3 regions of the Priestia sp. YIM B13551 genome follow, and region 2 is predicted to be linked to each of the others. Evidence: riboswitches for the same ligand, from Rfam matches in the RefSeq annotation. Region 2 holds a riboswitch; each other region holds the start of a gene.
The links. A riboswitch is a leader RNA that binds a small molecule or an ion and turns the genes downstream of it on or off. The one in region 2 is predicted to bind lysine.
Positions count from the first base shown of each region.

Region 1: another riboswitch for lysine. It lies ahead of lysA (diaminopimelate decarboxylase); the one in region 2 lies ahead of ACFX4N_RS20595 (aspartate kinase).
Region 3: another riboswitch for lysine. It lies ahead of ACFX4N_RS01785 (amino acid permease); the one in region 2 lies ahead of ACFX4N_RS20595 (aspartate kinase).

Region 1 covers NZ_JBHZOX010000001.1:522,295-528,580, reverse strand. Annotated here, with positions in the region: gene ACFX4N_RS02740 (dicarboxylate/amino acid:cation symporter) at 1-532, opposite strand, end outside; gene lysA (diaminopimelate decarboxylase) at 585-1,913, opposite strand; lysine riboswitch at 2,052-2,234, opposite strand; gene ACFX4N_RS02730 (CBO0543 family protein) at 2,301-2,813, opposite strand; gene ACFX4N_RS02725 (NAD(P)/FAD-dependent oxidoreductase) at 3,150-4,268, shown strand; gene ACFX4N_RS02720 (YckD family protein) at 4,342-4,656, shown strand; gene ACFX4N_RS02715 (PAS domain-containing sensor histidine kinase) at 4,817-6,286, shown strand, end outside.
Region 2 covers NZ_JBHZOX010000004.1:176,687-182,972, reverse strand. Annotated here, with positions in the region: gene sdhA (succinate dehydrogenase flavoprotein subunit) at 1-1,360, opposite strand, end outside; gene ACFX4N_RS20605 (succinate dehydrogenase cytochrome b558 subunit) at 1,390-1,998, opposite strand; gene ACFX4N_RS20600 (YslB family protein) at 2,488-3,015, shown strand; gene ACFX4N_RS20595 (aspartate kinase) at 3,067-4,299, opposite strand; lysine riboswitch at 4,441-4,618, opposite strand; gene uvrC (excinuclease ABC subunit UvrC) at 4,684-6,286, opposite strand, start outside.
Region 3 covers NZ_JBHZOX010000001.1:337,346-343,631, forward strand. Annotated here, with positions in the region: gene ACFX4N_RS01775 (GNAT family N-acetyltransferase) at 82-573, shown strand; gene ACFX4N_RS01780 (hypothetical protein) at 677-1,045, shown strand; gene ACFX4N_RS01785 (amino acid permease) at 1,081-2,520, opposite strand; lysine riboswitch at 2,623-2,807, opposite strand; TPP riboswitch at 2,982-3,082, shown strand; gene thiT (energy-coupled thiamine transporter ThiT) at 3,115-3,720, shown strand; gene ACFX4N_RS01795 (ethanolamine ammonia-lyase reactivating factor EutA) at 3,877-5,295, shown strand; gene ACFX4N_RS01800 (ethanolamine ammonia-lyase subunit EutB) at 5,322-6,286, shown strand, end outside.

The DNA of each region.
Region 1 (6,286 bases), on a different contig from region 2:
GGAATTTCGCCATAGGCTGTCCTTTTTCACCGGCCATCGTGGTAGCAATACCGAAAATGACGGCAAAGACAATTAATTGTAAAATATGCTCTTTCGAAAATAACTGAACAAAATCAGGTACAGTAAAGGTACTAACAAGCTGAGTTAAAAGCGTCATTTTTTCAGCTGTATTTTCACTGTCACCCATTAATTCTTTAATCGCAGAAGTATCTACGTTGTGCAGCGGATTGTAAAGTGACGCGCCTAAAAAGCCTAGAACAGCTGAAACAGCAGCAGTAGCGATAAACACAACGGCGATACCTAGCATAATTTTACCGAGACGTTTCATTTCGTTCATGTTTGCAATTGCCGAAGCCACACTAAAAAAGACAAGGGGAACGATAATCATGAACATTAAATTAAGAAACAAATCACCAAAGGGCTTTACGACTGCTACATCGGGCCCGATAGCATATCCTGCTATCCCGCCAATTAAAATAGCGAGAAGCAGAATAAGCGATGATCTGTACGTTTTAAATACACTTAAAACCATAGTTATATTTCCTCCAAACAACAATAGCTTCTTTACTACGCAAGAACAGCTATCATTTGCTCATTGCATACGTAGTAACGACTGGCTTTACATCTTTTCGCACCAAATCTTCGTATGTTTCTCGCTCCACAGCAAGACGAGCTTCTCCATTTTTTACAAATACAACAGCAGGGCGCGGAATGCGGTTGTAATTGCTAGCCATTGAATAGTTGTAGGCACCTGTAGAGGAAACTGCTAATAAATCTCCTTGATTAACGCGCGGTAAATCGATATCCCAAATAAGCATATCTCCTGATTCACAGCATTTCCCCGCAATCGATACCGTTTCATCTTTTTTATCCGTCACTCTATTAGCCAAGACAGCTTCATGCTTTGCATCATACAAAGCAGGACGAATATTATCGGTCATACCCCCGTCAATTCCCACGTATTTGCGTACACCTGGAATCTCTTTCGTTGAGCCAATTGTATAAAGCGTTGTACCCGCTTCTCCTACGATGCTTCTTCCAGGCTCAATCCAGACTTCCGGAAGGGTATAATTTTGTTCCGTTAACGTACGGCTTAGCTTTTCTGTCAGTGCATTTACATAATACTCAACTGGAAGAGGAGAATCGCTTTCGGTATAACGAATACCAAAACCACCACCTACGTTTAAAACTTTTACTTCAAAGTCCATTTTATCACGAATATTGAATAAGAAATCAGTTAAAATATCAATGGCGCGAGAAAAACCATCTACTTCAAAAATTTGCGAACCAATATGACAATGAATGCCTAAAAGATTATAATAAGGCTTTTCTAATGCAGAACTTACCGCTTTCATGGCTTGGTCATTGGAAAGACCAAATCCAAACTTTGAGTCTTCTTGTCCGGTCATAATATATTCGTGTGTATGGGCTTCAATCCCTGGAGTAACACGGAGAAGAATAGATGCTTTCTGTTTGCGCTCAGCTGCTAAGGCATGCAAAACTTCAAGTTCGGTGAAGTTATCCACAACAAAGCAGCCGATATTCGCATCAAGAGCCATTTCAATTTCTTCAATCGTTTTGTTATTTCCGTGAAAATGAATGCGTTCAGCTGGATATCCCGCTTCAAGAGCTGTAAATAATTCGCCTCCTGAGACCACATCTAATGACATATCAAGCTTCGTTAAAAGATTAGCCATTTCCATACAAAGAAAGGCTTTCCCTGCATAGGCGATTTGATATGAAAATCCACTTCTTTGGAAGGCTGAATGGAAGGCCTTGCATTTCGTCTCAATTAATTCTTGATCGTAGATGTATAGGGGAGTGCCGTATTGTTTTTTCAGTTCGACCGTATCGCACTGCCCAATTTCTAAATGATTGCTGCTGTTAATTTTACTCGTTCCATGTAAGTACATAATCCATATCCCTCCATTTAAAACATTCAACTATAACTTTGATGATCAGTAGAAAAACACAAAAAAGACCCGTGAAGTGATGTTCACGCGTCTTGGTTTCATAATAATAAAGTATTATTACATTCTAGGCATCAACATCTCTTCAATAGCTCTCCACAAACCAAATGGTTTGTGACAGCTCAGCATTTATTCAATACTGAACCAGTATATGAACACAATGGATGTCTATATACTTCGGCACGAAATCCCTTTTACTTATCTTCACAGACTCCATTAGTCTCTAATAAGTGACTCTTGATTTCATGCACCTCTATTCTCAGAGAGGAAAATTATATTTAAATGTAACTCCTATTATATTTCCTTTTCCTCTGTCTAGTCAATGAAAAGTTAAGGCATAGGAATATCAAAAAAAATAAATAAAAAAGCTATAAAGCTTCCAGATAGAATCCAAGCAGCCAGTGCTGTCTTCTGATGAATGATTAAAAGTGAGAACGTGACAACATTGAAGAGAAAAGAACACAGCAGCGACCATCCATAATTATGAGTGATACTGTGATTAACATAAGCAATGAACTCAATCACAGTAAATAAAAGCGCCCACAAAAGAATCCACCACAGCCGGCCGCTTACATGCAACGGCAGCCTTCCTAAAAAAACCGGTATAACAAACGGATAAATAATTAAGGTTATTCCAAGGGAAACCATTAGGTGATCGGGTAGAAAAAGGTGATCAATACCAACAGGGTGAAATACCCATACGCGGTGATGAAACAGCAGCACTTCATAAAGCAAATTCCCCGTGATCCAAAACAACAAAGTAGGATAGTATTCTTGATATCTCCGCCACTTGCCAAATAGTAAACCAAGAATGATGAAAAATAATACAAATGAAGATTGCATACGCTCTCCTTAAAATAATGGTTATTTCTTTTTATTTACATATTATAGTGGTTTTATTCTTTCATTTTTTTATTCAGAAACTATAATAAAAAAGCTGTAAACGCAGTGTTAAATATGCGCGATCACTACTTGTGGTTTGCTTCATCTCACCATAATCTCCGTAAAAGAACTTATTGCGCTTTTGTTTACAATGAAAGGAGCTATATGTCAAAGTCAGCAAGACTCAAAAATAAGCTCAAAATAGCTTCACCTAGTATGTGACTTCTTTTTTTGCTATGCTAAAATTGCGTACATAATAGCATAAGAATACTAGAAGAAAGAAAAGGGTGTTTTGGTATGAAAACATACATCGTAGTTGGAGCTGGGATACTTGGAGCTTCTACAGCATATCATTTAGCAAAAGCAGGAGCAGATGTGACATTGATAGATCGCAAGGATGCGGGTCAAGCTACTGATGCAGCAGCAGGAATTGTTTGTCCATGGCTTTCGCAGCGTCGAAATAAAGCATGGTACCGCTTAGCAAAAGGCGGCGCCAAGTACTATCAAACATTAATTCAGCAATTAGAAGAAGATGGAGAAACGGATACGGGATATAAGCGAGTAGGAGCAATTAGCGTACATACTGATGAGCAAAAGCTTAAAAAAATGGAAGAAAGAGCATATAAGCGTCGGGAAGAAGCTCCCGAAATAGGCGAGATTACACGTTTATCCGCTAAAGAAACACAGGCTTTGTTTCCGGTTCTTTCGGAAGAATACAGTTCAGTTCATATTAGTGGAGCCGCTCGCGTTAACGGAAGAGCTCTTCGAAACGCACTTGTGAATGCAGCGAAGAAAAACGGTGCAAAAATAATAGAAGGAAACGCAGAACTACTTTATGAAAATAATCAAGTAACGGGCGTTTCCGTAAATGGACAAACCCTTCTAGCAAGTACAACAATCGTAACAGCAGGAGCGTGGGCAAATCAATTACTAGAGCCTCTTGGAGTGAAATTTTTAGCAAGCTTTCAAAAAGCGCAAATTGTCCACTTGCATCTCCCTGATGTAGATACAAAAGACTGGCCCGTTGTGATGCCTCCAAGCGACCAATATATTCTTTCATTTGAACAAGGTCAAATTGTCATTGGAGCAACACATGAAAACGACACGGGTTATGACTTGAGAGTAACTGCTGGGGGGCTTCATGAGATTTTTTCAAAGGCCTTATCAATTGCTCCCGGCTTAACAGAAAGCACAGTCTTAGAAACAAGGGTAGGGTTTCGACCATTTACTCCAGGCTTCTTGCCAGTCATTGGAACTCTTCCGGCTTACGAAGGAATACTAGTAGCGAATGGTCTCGGAGCTTCAGGCTTAACGTCGGGTCCTTATCTTGGTTCAGAGCTTGCTAAATTAGCACTTGAAATGGAAATGGAAATTGATCTTAGCGACTATGATGTAGGAGGAGCTATCGAGTCTTAAGCAAACAGAATGAATGAAAACAAATAGAAGTTCGTAAACTATAACTACTATATGATGAAAGGAAGTAGATTGTTTGCGAAAGATTATGATAAGTGCAGCAGCAGCTTTTTTATTTATGAGCGCGACGCCTGTATTAGCAGAAAACAATCCTCAGCCAGAAACAAAAGACGTGCAGCTGACGTCTCAGCAAAAGCAGGAATTGTCCGTGCTGTACAAAGAAATGCTAGCAAAAAAGAAAGAAATACTTTCAAAATATGTGGAGTACGGTGTGCTAAGCAAAACGGAGAGTCAAAACATTTCTTCACATATGGAAAATCGCTATCAGCATATGGAGAAAAATGGTTTTGTTCCGAAGCGACACTGTCATAAAATGCATCATTCAAAGTAATTCATATTCACATAAAAAAGCGCCTTTACAGGCGTTTTTTTATGTGAGTGAATGGAAAATATCCGCTTCTTTATCTAGTAAATTCTAAAATCCTCATGTAAAATTAAGAGAATGAGAACGAGTAGGAAAGATGCTAGTGAGGGGTAGGTAAATACGAACGATGAACGAAAATAAAAAAATAGTCCGATTACATGCAGAAAATCATTCAGCTGAGGCGCTAGGAATCATATTTGCTTACAAACAAAAAGATGACCATCTTGTTTACAGTATGTATCAAGGTGAAAGCGTTCATGAGCAAAAAATACCTCTAGAAGAATGGGTCTCGTATGAGCATTTTTTCGAAGCACTAAACAAAAAGAAAAAGCTTATGTACGAGCTTCAAATAAATGATAAACGCTATGTAGTAAACTTAACCCCTTTATCTTACACAGAAAAGCCTGAAATTATGGGGCATTGCGTGAATATAACTAGTTATCAGGAGAAGAAAGAACAGATTCAGCCTTTTATTTATCATAACGCAGATGCTGTTGCTGTCGTTGACTTAGAAGGTAAAACGCTTCAAGTGAACCCTGCGTTTGAGAATACATTTGGCTGGACGTTTGAAGAAATTTATCAAAAGCCTCTTCCAATTATACCTTCGTTTTTAAAGGAGCCAGTGTGCGAACTTCATAAGACCATTCAATCAGGGGAATCGAAAACGGAATTTGAGACGGTCAGACAGCATAAAGACGGTCATTTAATTAATGTAAGCGTCACACTATTCCGCGTTGAAAATATGAATGATTGGCCGCTATGCATTGCTTTTGTCTATCGAGATATAACATCACGAAAGCAGGCTGAAACGGCTTTAAAAGAAAGCGAAGAACGCTACCGAAGCTTGATTGAGTTATCGCCGGAAGCGATTATCGTTCATAGTGAAGGGAAAATTGATTACATCAACCCTGCAGGAGCCAAAGCGCTAGGATACAAAAGTCCTCAAGACGTATTAGGAGCGTGTGTTTATCAGTTTGTTCACCCTGATTACTATGATGTGGTAAAACAGCGAATTTATCGAATGAAAACAGAAAATAAATCTGTAGACCTACAGGAAGAGAAGTTTATTCATAAAGACGGTCATACGATTGATGCCGAAACCATTGCTTTTCCTATTCCCTATATGGGAAAGCAGGCCATTCAAGTTTTGTTTCGTGATATTACAGAACGTAAAAAAACTGAAAAATTGCTGCGTGAATCCGCTCAGCTTTCCTTAGTAGGACAGTTAGCGGCTGGTATAGCTCACGAAATTCGAAACCCTCTGACGGCGGTAAAAGGATTTATGCAGTTATTAAAAGAAACGAGCGGTCAGCCTTACTATGTAGAAATGATAAATCATGAGTTAGATAGAATTGAATTGATTACTGATGAGTTCTTGAGTCTTGCAAAGCCTCAGGCGAAAACCTACAGGGACAAACATGTCCAAGATATTTTAGAGAATACTTTAAAGCTAGCTGAGGTGCAGGGGATTACGGAGAAAATTCACGTAAAAAAAGAAATTGATCTTCATCTTCCTCTCGTATTATGCGAAGAAAATCAGTTGAAACAGGTGTTTAGCAATATATTTAAAAATGCAGTCGAATCTATGCCAAGTGGA
Region 2 (6,286 bases):
CTTTATGAAGAACGTATGCATTTTCTGTACCTTGAAGATTCATGATATTGTTCCATTTCTCTTCTTCTTCTTTCACATGACGATCATATACGCTTGAAGAAATAGCATCTGCGCTCTTTTCTAAACCATTGATGTATTCAACCGCTTTAGGACCGGCAACCATACCACCATAAATAGCTGATAATAATGAGTTTGCTCCTAAACGGTTCGCTCCGTGCTGTGAATAATCACACTCACCAGCTGCGAATAAGCCAGGAATATTTGTCATTTGATCGTAATCCACCCATAAACCGCCCATTGAATAGTGTACGGCTGGGAAAATTTTCATTGGTACCTTGCGCGGATCATCGCCCATGAATTTTTCATAGATTTCGATGATACCTCCAAGTTTAATGTCTAGCTCTTTTGGATCTTTATGTGAAAGGTCCAGATAAACCATGTTCTCTCCGTTAATTCCTAACTTCTGCGCTACGCAGACGTCAAAAATTTCACGAGTTGCAATATCACGAGGTACTAAGTTACCGTATGCAGGATATTTTTCCTCTAAGAAATACCAAGGTTTACCGTCTTTATATGTCCAAACGCGTCCGCCTTCTCCACGAGCAGATTCACTCATAAGACGAAGCTTATCATCTCCTGGGATAGCAGTTGGATGAATTTGAATAAACTCTCCGTTTGAATAGTATGCACCTTGCTGATACACAATAGATGCCGCTGAACCTGTATTAATAACTGAGTTCGTCGATTTTCCAAAAACAATTCCAGGTCCACCTGTAGCCATAATAACCGCGTCAGCTGGGAACGTTTTAATTTCCATTGATTTTAAATTCTGTGCAGAAATTCCGCGACAGCTGCGCTCATCGTCAAGAACAGCACCTAAGAATTCCCATCCTTCGTACTTTGTCACAAGTCCGGCAACTTCATAGCGACGAACCTGCTCATCTAATGCGTACAATAATTGTTGACCCGTTGTTGCTCCAGCAAAAGCCGTACGGTGATGCTGCGTCCCGCCAAATCGTCTGAAGTCTAACAAACCCTCAGGAGTACGGTTAAACATAACACCCATGCGGTCAAGTAAGTGAATAATGCCAGGAGCTGCTTCACACATTGCTTTTACAGGTGGCTGGTTGGCTAAAAAGTCTCCGCCGTACACTGTGTCATCAAAGTGTTCCCATGGTGAATCCCCTTCACCTTTCGTATTTACGGCTCCGTTGATTCCACCTTGCGCGCAAACTGAGTGAGATCTTTTTACCGGAACTAGTGAAAATAAATCTACTTGCTTGCCAGACTCAGCAATTTTTATTGTTGCCATCAAGCCAGCTAAACCGCCACCGACTACGATGATTTTTCCGTTACTCATCGGAACCCCACTCCTTCAAAACCTTAATTTTATGCAAATGCGAATAATGTACGAACACCTACAAATGTAAGTGCTAAGAAGATTGCTAATGTCACATAAGTTGAAATTCTTTGAGAACGTGGTGTTACAGTTAACCCCCAGCTAACTCCAAATGACCATAGACCGTTTGCAAAGTGGAAGATCGTAGATACAACACCAACTATGTAGAATGCAAGCATTGCCGGGTTGCTTAAAATTCGTTCCATCATTTGAAAATCTACTTCTTTTCCAAGCGCAGCTTGTATTCTGGTTTCCCATACGTGCCATGTGATGAAGATAAGTGTGATTACACCTGAAACACGCTGAAGGATAAACATCCAGTTACGGAAAAACCCATAGTTGTTAACGTTTGTTTTAGCAGTGAATGCGATGTAAAGACCGTATATTGCGTGAAAAACGATTGGTAAGAAAATAATGAAAATTTCTAGAGCATAGCGGAAAGGTAAGCTCTCCATGAAGTGAGCTGCTTGATTAAATGATTCTTCTCCCTTTGTCGCGAAATGATTCACAACTAAATGCTGTGTTAAGAAAATCCCGATTGGTATTACCCCAAGTAATGAATGGATTCTCCGATATTGAAACTCTCTGTTTGCCGCCATCTGCGTAGACCCCCCTTAGTTAAATGAACATAGTTTGTGAAGAACTTTCTTACTCCCACTAGACAAATAGATTAATCGTGAATATAGGAAATGAAAACCTTTGCATTTCCTAATAAAGTATGTGACAGGTTAATTTTACTCCCATCGATTAAGAGCGTCAAGGCAAGATATTTAAATCTTCTATAAAATATAAATTTATAAAATTTTATATTTGTTAACGCTTACTATATTGATGTTACAGATTTTTTCTTTCTATTATAATATTGCTTGCCACAACTAAGTAAGCGTTTACTTTATACTTTTATTGTAAACAAGTTCACAAAACATTTACACAGGTAAAAGTACCCTTTTAAAAGGTATATTATGGATTTTTTATCTTTACATCTAACTCTTTTTACCATAATAAAGATCCTCTTACATTTTATTAAAAAAATGCGTGAGAGGTTTTTTAGATTTGTATATAATAGTAGTAAAGAAAGAGGGGAAAGCATGAGCAATTTACAAACAGAATCACAGCAAGAACTTGAAGAGACGATGGAAACATCAGAACCTAATGTCACAGCTGAAACAGAGAGAACTCTTGATCACGTTTCATATTTCGGATACAGCCTTTTGCGTGACGTGTTAATTCCAGAGCTTCTTGGAGACGAAACGAATACCATTTCATACTGGGCAGGAAAACACCTTGCGCGGAAATACCCATTAAATACAATGGATGAAATCGTCGCTTTTTTTAAAGCAGCTTCCTGGGGAACACTGACGCTTGCAAAAAAAGATAAATATTCACTAGAGCTTGAGTTATCAGGTGATGTGGTCAGCAAAAGATTTCAGCAGGAAACTTGTTCGTTTCATCTTGAGTCAGGATTTGTGGCTGAACAGATTCAGCGGCAAAACAACTGCCTAACAGAAGCCTACTTAACACATAAAGAAAAGAACGGAAAAGTGCTGATTTCCGTGCAGTGGGACCGAAAAGATATTTTACCTACCGAAACACGCGCGGAGCGTTATAAAAAGTAAAAAATACGTATATATAAAAGACGTGGAGATACCACGTCTTTTTTCTCTTCTTTATACTTGCACTGCCTGCTGTTCTTCTAGTTCGAATGCTACGTGAAGCGTCTCAACTGCTTTTACCATATCAGCATGCGGTACAACTGTAGATACTTTAATTTCAGACGTGCTGACCATCTTCACTTCAATTTTCTCTCCTGCCAGCACTTCAAACATTTCAGCTGCAACACCTGGGTTTGAAATCATACCAGATCCGACAATCGACACTTTAGCCAGACCGCTTTCATGTTCGATACGCGTATATACTAAAGTAGATTTATATTCTTTTAAGACAGCAAGAGCAGCTTCTACGTCTACGGTTTTAATAGAAAATGAGATGGATAGACGATTATTAGCCGTTACGTTTTGAATAATAATGTCCACATTTAACTGTTCTTTTGCTAATGCTGTAAAAATAGTAGAAAGAGTTTGTAACTCATTGTTTAACCCTTCAATTGTCACGCGTGAAATATTATCTTCAAACGCAATTCCTCTTACGACTAAGTTTTGTTCCATTGAAACTTCCTCCTCAACAATCGTTCCATTCTCGTTTTCTAAGCTTGAACGCACTTCTAGCGGTACCTGATAATTTTTTGCAAACTCAACAGCGCGCGGATGCAGCACCCCTGCTCCCAAATTAGCTAATTCTAACATTTCGTCATATGAAATAGAGTGAAGCTTACGGGCATCTTCTACATAGCGCGGATCTGTCGTAAACACTCCTGTTACATCTGTATAAATATCACATTTTGCAGCTTTTAGCGCCGCGGCAAGAGCTACTGCCGTCGTGTCAGAGCCGCCTCGACCTAATGTTGTAATGCTTCCATCTTCTGAACAGCCTTGGAATCCAGCTACTACTACAATTCGTCCGCTATCTAACTGACGTTGAATACGAGTTGTATCAATGTGCTGGATTCGTGCATTGCTATGAACTGCTTCCGTCTGGATGCCAGCTTGCCAACCTGTTAGCGAAGTTGCTTCATACCCTTTGCATTGAAGGGCCATTGTTAACAGGGAAATCGTCACTTGTTCTCCAGTTGTAAGAAGCATATCCATTTCGCGTTTGCTTGGACTGTCCGTAATATCACTTGCTAATTTCACCAGTGCATCTGTGGTTTTGCCCATTGCCGATACAACAACGACTACTTGGTTACCGCGCTCTGCTTCTTGAATAACTCGGTTTGCTACATGTTGAATACGTTCAACAGAACCAACAGATGTTCCACCAAATTTTTGAACGATTAATGCCATAATTTTGTTCATTCCTTTTCAATAAATTTGCATATGCAGGATGATGAGAAGCTAAATTTTTTTACTCAGACAATAAAAAAAGCAATGAGATGAGCTCTCATTGCTTAACGAACGAAAATTATAAAACATAACCGTCCACTGCCGTGAGATAGCTCTCCAAGAATCTACATCTTGACAATCCTACGTTTATTCAACGCAGAACCAGCAATCATTACTATGAGGTAATGTTCACTTCGGCAAATTTCCCTTTCCGCATCATTCATAAGGGCTCATACCCTTCCTGATACGTACTGATTAAATTTGCACCTCTATCTTCACTTCATTTGATGAAGTGTCGTATGAAATTAGTTAATAGCTTATCAAATATTTTCTATTATTTCAAGACTATTTTTGCAATGTTTCATAAATTTTTTCAGCAATGTTTTGAGGAACACCTGAATTTCGAATATCTTCAACCGTTGCTTCTTTCAATTTTTTCACCGAACCAAAATACTTTAACAAAGCTTTTTTACGCTTTTCTCCCACTCCCGGAATGTCGTCCAGAACAGACTGAAAAGCGGACTTAGAGCGCACTTGACGGTGGAAGGTAATCGCAAAGCGGTGAACTTCATCTTGAATTCGCTGAAGCAAATAAAATTCTTGACTATTGCGTTCAAGCGGTATGATTTGAGGAGGCTCGCCAATCATCAGATTCGAAGTTCTGTGCTTATCATCTTTGACAAGACCTGCTGTAGGCACTAAAAGTCCCAATTCATTTTCGAGAACATCCTGCACCGCAGCCAAATGCCCTTTACCTCCATCTACAACAATTAAATCTGGAAGCGGAAGACCTTCTTTTAATGCTCTGGAATACCTTCTGCGAACCACTTCTCTCATGGAACTGTAATCATCTGGTCCCTGCACGGTCTTAATTTTATATTTACGATATTCTTTCTTTTCCGGCTTCCCATCAACAAAAACAATCATCGCAGAAACTGGGTCTGTTCCTTGAATATTTGAATTATCAAATGCTTCAATCCGATAAGGAGCGGCAATTCCAAGCTCTTCTCCTAACCGTTCAACTGCGCCAACCGTGCGTTCTTCATCTCGTTCAATTAAATAGAATTTTTCACCGAGCGCAATTTTTGCATTTTTACACGCAAGTTCTACTAATTCTTTCTTTTTGCCTCGCTTTGGATGCTGAACCTCTACTTCTACTAATTTCTCAGCCAACTCTGCATCAATCGTTGCTGGAACCATCACTTCTTTTGGCTTAATATTTTTGGCATAAAACTGACCGATAAAAGTTAAGAAATCTTCTTCTGGCTCTTTATAAAAAGGAAACATAGAAACTTCTCGCTCAATTAATTTCCCTTGGCGAATAAAGAAAACTTGAACACACATCCAGCCTTTATCATAAGAATAGCCAAACACATCTCGATTAACAAAATCATTAAACGTTACTTTTTGCTTTTCCATTGTCGCTTCGATATGAGCAATTTGATCTCGATATTCTTTAGCCCGTTCAAAGTCAAGTTCTTCTGAAGCTTTTAACATTTTTTCAGTTAACTCTGTTTTGACATGCTCATATCCACCATTTAAAAACCGCGTGATATTTTCAATAATTTGTTTGTTTTGCTCTTCTTTTACTTCTTTTACGCAAGGAGCTAGGCATTGCCCGATATGGTAATACAAACAAGGTCTGTCTGGCATGGTAGAGCACTTTCTTAATGGATAAATGCGATCAAGAAGCCGCTTTGTTTCATTTGCAGCTTGAACGTTAGGATAAGGACCGAAGTATTTCCCTTTATCTTTTTTTATTTTTCTTGTAATAACAAGTCGGGGCTGTTTTTCAGCTGTAATCTTAATAAAGGGATAACCCTTATCATCTTTAAGCATGATATTGTATTTTGGATCATGCTTTTTAATTAAATTCATTTCTAAAATAAGCGCTTCTAAATTAGAAGATGTGACGATATATTCAAAATCGACAATGTCGTTTACAAGT
Region 3 (6,286 bases), on a different contig from region 2:
GCACATCGGTTTTTTATGTAGATTATGTTTATTAAAAGAAGTAAAATAAAGATAATTCTATACTATAAGGAGTTTGTACATATGATCATTCGTTATGCTAAAGAAGAAGATTTACCTATGCTTGTTGAAATTTATAACCAGTCTGTTCAAACAAGTGCTGCTACTTTTGATTTAACGCCTGTAACAGTAGAGCAAAGAAGGAGCTGGTTTGATAATCACATTAGCAATGAACTTTTTCCGCTTATTGTAGCGGAAAAAGATGGGGTAGTAGCGGGCTATGCTTCGCTTTCTTCTTATCGAGATAAAGAGGCGTACATTCAAACGGTAGAGCTATCGATTTATATTGATAAAAACCAGCAGGGACATGGCATTGGAAAACAGCTTATGAAGCGGATTTTGGAATTAGCTAAAGAGCTCAACCATCACGTTGTCATTTCAGGGATTACAAAAGGGAATGATATCAGTGTCAAAATGCATGAGCAATTTAATTTTACATTTTGCGGAGAATTTAAAGAAGTAGGCTGGAAATTTGATCAGTGGCAAGATGTGCTTTTTTATCAGCTTATTTTATAAGATGTATGACACCTTTACACATTGTAACGTTTTAGTTTCGTGTGTAAAGGTTATTAAAATAATAAGTCGTTTTATTATGTTAATACGAAAGGTGTTAGCTATCATGAATACACATTTTCAATATCAGCATCTAAGAGCTATTCCGAAAAGATGGTCCAAAAAAGAGCTGCATATCCAGCTGAATAGAATCAAGCACAATTCTGAACTATCTACTATAGCAGCAGATCTGCTTTTTCATCTGTTAGAATGTACCCATTCGGGCCTTCAAACTAAACAAGAAATCATAGACTACATCCAAAGCATTCCTACTCATCAACTTCCATCTTTTGTAACCCATTTAAGCAGGTTAATTCAGCATATTTATTATATAGAAGCTGCTGATTACTGTAATCGTCCCCTCAAAGGTTATATGCTTGTTATGAAAAACCAGCCCGCCTATATATCTCTTCATTTTGCTGATCAGATCACATAAAAAAGCTCTCTATTCAAAAGAATAGAGAGCTTTTTTTATTCGTATTTTTTCACTGTTACTTGACATTCTTTTAACGGGATAAGTTTCGACTTTTTCGTCCATTTGTATCCTAACCAAACAATTAAGAATAAAGGAAGTCCGATATAGGAAACAAGTACACCGTACCAGTCAATCGAGTCACCCATAAACGCCGAATAGTTTTGGCCTAAAATAACAACGGCACATAAAATAAAGGCAAAGATAGGGCCAAATGGGAAAAGTTTTGCATGATATGGAAGTTCACTCAAATCATGACCTTGGGCAACAAATGCTCTTCTAAAACGATAGTGGCTGATTGCAATTCCTAACCAAGCAATAAAACCAGACATACCAGAAGCGTTAAGTAACCACGTGTATACCGCACCGTCTCCAAAAAATGAAGCACCAAATGCAAGTGTACCGACAAGTGCCGTTGCGATTAAAGCATTAACCGGAACGCCTCGTTTATTTACTTTTGCTAAGAACCTCGGTGCTTTTCCATCTTTCGCTAAGTTCCACAGCATACGCGTAGAAGCATACATACCTGAGTTACCAGCAGATAAAACGGCTGTTAAAATAACGGCATTGATAGCTGATGCTGCAAACGCCAGACCTGCTCGTTCGAATATTAGAGTAAACGGACTGACCCGCACATCATCACTTGCTAATGAATCCGCTGTGTATGGAATAAGCATCCCAATAACAAAAATAGCTAAAATATAAAATAACAAGATGCGCCAGAAGACTTGTTTAACTGCGCGAGGAACCGTTTTTTCCGGATCTTCACTTTCTCCAGCTGCGACTCCAAGCAACTCTGTTCCTTGGAATGAAAAACCAGCAGCCATAAAAATACCTAAGACAGTAAAGAATCCACCGTGAATGGGTCCATCACCAAGCGTGAAGTTTTTAAAACCTGGTGCTTCATTGTTAAAGATACCAAAAATCATCATAATACCAATAACTAAAAAGATGATAACCGTTACTACTTTAATTAATGAAAACCAAAATTCAGATTCGCCAAATCCTTTTACAGAAAGGTAGTTAAGCCCAAACATAATTAATAAAAACAGGGCACTCCATAAAATAGAAGAAGAGTTTGGGAACCAAAATTTCATAATAAGGGCTCCAGCAGATAATTCAGCTGCAATCGTAATAGCCCAGTTATACCAATAGTTCCAGCCCAGAGCGAAACCAAAGGATGGATCTACAAACCGAGACGCATACGTACTAAACGAACCAGCTTCAGGCATATAAGCTGCGAGCTCCGCCAGGCTGGTCATCAAAAAGTAAACCATGACACCAATAATAGCGTAAGCTAAAAGCGCTCCCCCAGGTCCTGCTGTGTGAATTGCTCCACCACTTGCTAGGAATAAGCCGGTTCCGATGGCTCCTCCTAATGAAATCATCGTTAAGTGGCGAGATTTCAACCCACGTTTTAATTCTTGCTGCTCTTGCATAGATAAATACTCCTTTCGAATGTACGGAAAGAGACGGGATAACATAAAAAAAGCCCGCAGTATATGTGCGCGCTTTTAAATCTGAAAACCGCGTCAACCTTCCGTGAAGATAGCTCTTCACATCACTTGCATGATGTGACAGTTCTGTTCCTGTTCGGAGACAGCCCCAGCTTAAATCAACCGAGAAGTGATCTAAACTTCGGCAATTTTTCCTTTCAAGCAACATCCTCAATGTTCTCTGCATTTCCGTTGCTTTACTATTAAAAACTGCGACCTCTACCTCATCGATTAGGATGAGGGTTTTTTATATTCATTTGACATAAAAGAAGTATATCAAATACTAAAACGATTGTCATTATAAAAAATAGATTCAGAAAATAGAAACATCTTTGAAATCTCTCGAATCTATTTTGTTACATATGGTATAATAAATGTTGTCATAATACTACATAAATATCCGAACGTACCACAGGGGGAGCCGCCGTGCTGAGAGTGAACAAATTGTTCAGACCCTTCGAACCTGTTAGTTAACGCTAGCGTAGGAATGTGGGAATAGTAGCATATATTTGCTTACTCCTGTGTAAACCGTTTGATATGAATGATTCAAAAACAGGAGTGAGAAACGTGAATAAAGCATTACCCTTACAGGCTAAAATTGAAATAGCTATTTTTGCAGCATTAGCACTTCTACTTGATCTTTTGCCTTCCATTAAGATTGCAACGGCTGTGAGTATTTCGTTCTCCATGGTGCCCATTTTTATTATGTGCTTTCGCTGGGGAGTAAAAGGCGGGGCTCTATCTGGTCTATTATGGGGGCTGTTGCAGTTGGCAACAGGAACGGCTTATATTTTAACAGCGCTGCAAACGTTTATTGAATATATTGTGGCTTTTGCTTTTATAGGTTTTGGAGGTGTTTTTTCGCAATCTATTAAAACAAATTTAGCTAACAATAACAGATCAAAAGCTTTTGTTTTGATTGTTTTATCCCTTGTTATCGGCAGCTTCGCACGGTATTTCTGGCACTTTATTGCGGGTATTATTTTCTGGGGATCATACGCGCCAAAGGGCATGTCCGCTCTGTGGTATTCTTTCTCAATGAACGGGATTTCTATGATTGGGTCGTTGCTATCGTGTCTAATCATCCTTTCACTATTAATTCCATCCGCATCAAGAATGATTGTAACTAAATCACACTCATAATAAAAAAGACTAAATCTACCAAGATTTAGTCTTTTTTATTATTTGTCACCTTTGTTTACACAAAAGTGTGTCAGGTTTGATAACATAGTTGGTGAAATATTCAAAAAACTGTTTTATGATAATCACCATATTCAAACGAGATAAGGGATTGATAGCATGCTACAGAAATGGATCACGAGCATAGGTTTAGATATTGGAACAAGCACAACAAAACTGATTGTAAGCAAGCTGCTAGTAGCAAATCAACAAAATCAGTTTACGCTGCCAGGCTGTCAAATTATTGATCGTCGCGTAACGTATGCAAGTTCTATCTATACCACCCCTATGCTAAACGATGTTGAAATCGATGTTCAAAGATTAACGGTACTACTAGAACAAGAGTATAAGAATGCAGGAATCTCCTTAGATCAAGTGGAGGCGGGCGCTGTGATCATTACAGGAGAAACGGCTAGAAAGCAAAATGCAGAAAGTATCGTTCACTATCTAGCCGAACATGCTGGGGATTTTGTTGTTGCAACAGCCGGCGCTGACTTGGAAGGAATATTAGCAGCAAAAGGATCAGGAGCAATCGAACGTTCTGCTGAAACAAATGCAGTAATTGCCAATATTGATGTAGGAGGAGGCACTGCTAACATCGCTTTATGTCAAAATGGAAAAGTGATAGAAACGTTTACACTGCATGTAGGCGGGAGATTAATTCGACTAAATGAAGACGGTCTTGTTACCTACGTTTCGTCTCATTTAACTGAATTTTTGAAAAATAATTCTTTAACACTGCGAGAAGGTGAAAAAGCAACATTTGAAAAGCTCTCGTCTATCTGTCAATTACTAGCTGAAGAAACCATGAATTATGTAAAAGCGCTGAATCAAAATTCCTCGCTGCTCGTTTCTCCTCATACAAGATCTTCTATACCTCCTGAAACGATCATGGTTTCAGGAGGAGTAGGAGCAATGATGGAGAAGCAAAAGCCAAAAACAGTGAAGGAAGTGGTCATACACGGAGACGTTGGTCCACTTCTAGCATATCATTTTCAATCCATCCAAGTATCTCAAGCCGCTGAGACAACGCGCGCTACTGTCATTGGAGCTGGTATGCAAAATACAGAAGTTAGCGGATCAACCATATACATTAAGTCTAAAAAACTGCCGCTGAAAAACATTCCGATTATAGAAATACCCGTACAGCCAGAGGAGGAGTGGAATCCGCAGCTGTTTCAAGAAAGAGCTCGAGCGTCATGTATGCAGGCTTCAACTATTTTCAGTGCAGAAGATCCTCCCGTTGCTATTGCTTTATCTCATTTTCCTTACTGCAGCTATAAGATGCTGCAAGAATTAGCAAAAGTAATAAGCGCTGAATTTATTGCTTGTTTTAAGAGAGCTAAGTGCCTCGTTGTTTTATGCGAGCAAGATATTGCAAAAGCCTTAGGACAAGCACTAGCTAAACAGAGAAAAGAGTTAGAAATTATTTGTTTAGATCAAATTGATTTTACACACGGAGATTACATCGATCTAGGGTTACCAGTAGCTGGAGAAGCGATCTCCGTTTCCGTTAAAACGCTCGCTTTTTCATCCTAATCCACTAAATATACAAGGAGGAAACGATGTTTAAAACTACACGATTGTTAGGAGAAACATTTTCATTTTATAGCTTAAAAGAAATCATGGCCAAAGCAAACGAAGAGCGTTCTGGAGATCAGCTCGCGGGAGTTAGCGCTGAGTCAATGAAAGAACGAATGGCAGCAAAGCAAGTCCTAGCTGATATCACACTTGCTGATATTCGAAACTACCCGCTGCTCAGCGCAGATGAAGACAACGTCTCGGCGTTAATCGAAAGTCAAATTGATTCATCGGTTTACGACATTATAAAAAATTGGACAGTAGGGGAGTTAAGAGAATACATCTTATCTGATGAGCATACCGGAGAAGACCTTCTTGCGCTTAGCAAAGGATTAAGCAGCGAAATGATTGCGGCAGCTACTAAAATTATGTCCAATTTAGATTTAATTCAAGGAGCAGCCAAAATAGAAGTGCAAACTACTTGTCAAACGACTATCGGCCAAAAAGGCGTATTGGCTTCAAGAGCCCAGCCTAATCATCCTTCAGATAACTTAAAAGGAATGAGAGCATCTCTCTACGAAGCGTTAAGCTATGGAATTGGGGATGCGGTTATTGGAATTAACCCCGTTATTGACACAACGGATAATATCTACGCGCTTTTAAATGAAACAAAAAATATAATCAATGAATGGTCCATCCCTACTCAAAACTGTGTGTTATCACATGTAACAAGTCAGATGAGAGCAATCGAAAAAGGAGCATCTGCTGACTTGATTTTTCAAAGTTTAGCAGGAACAGAAGCCGGTAATGACTCATTTGGGATTTCACTGTCTATGCTCAATGAAGCAACAGCGTTAATTCATGAAAAAGGTACAGCAAAAGGTCCGAACCGCTGGTATTTTGAAACAGGACAAGGTTCTGAACTGTCAGCAGAAGCTCACTATAATATTGATCAAGTAACGCTCGAAGCTAGATGCTACGGCTTAGCTCGTCACTACAAGCCTTTCTT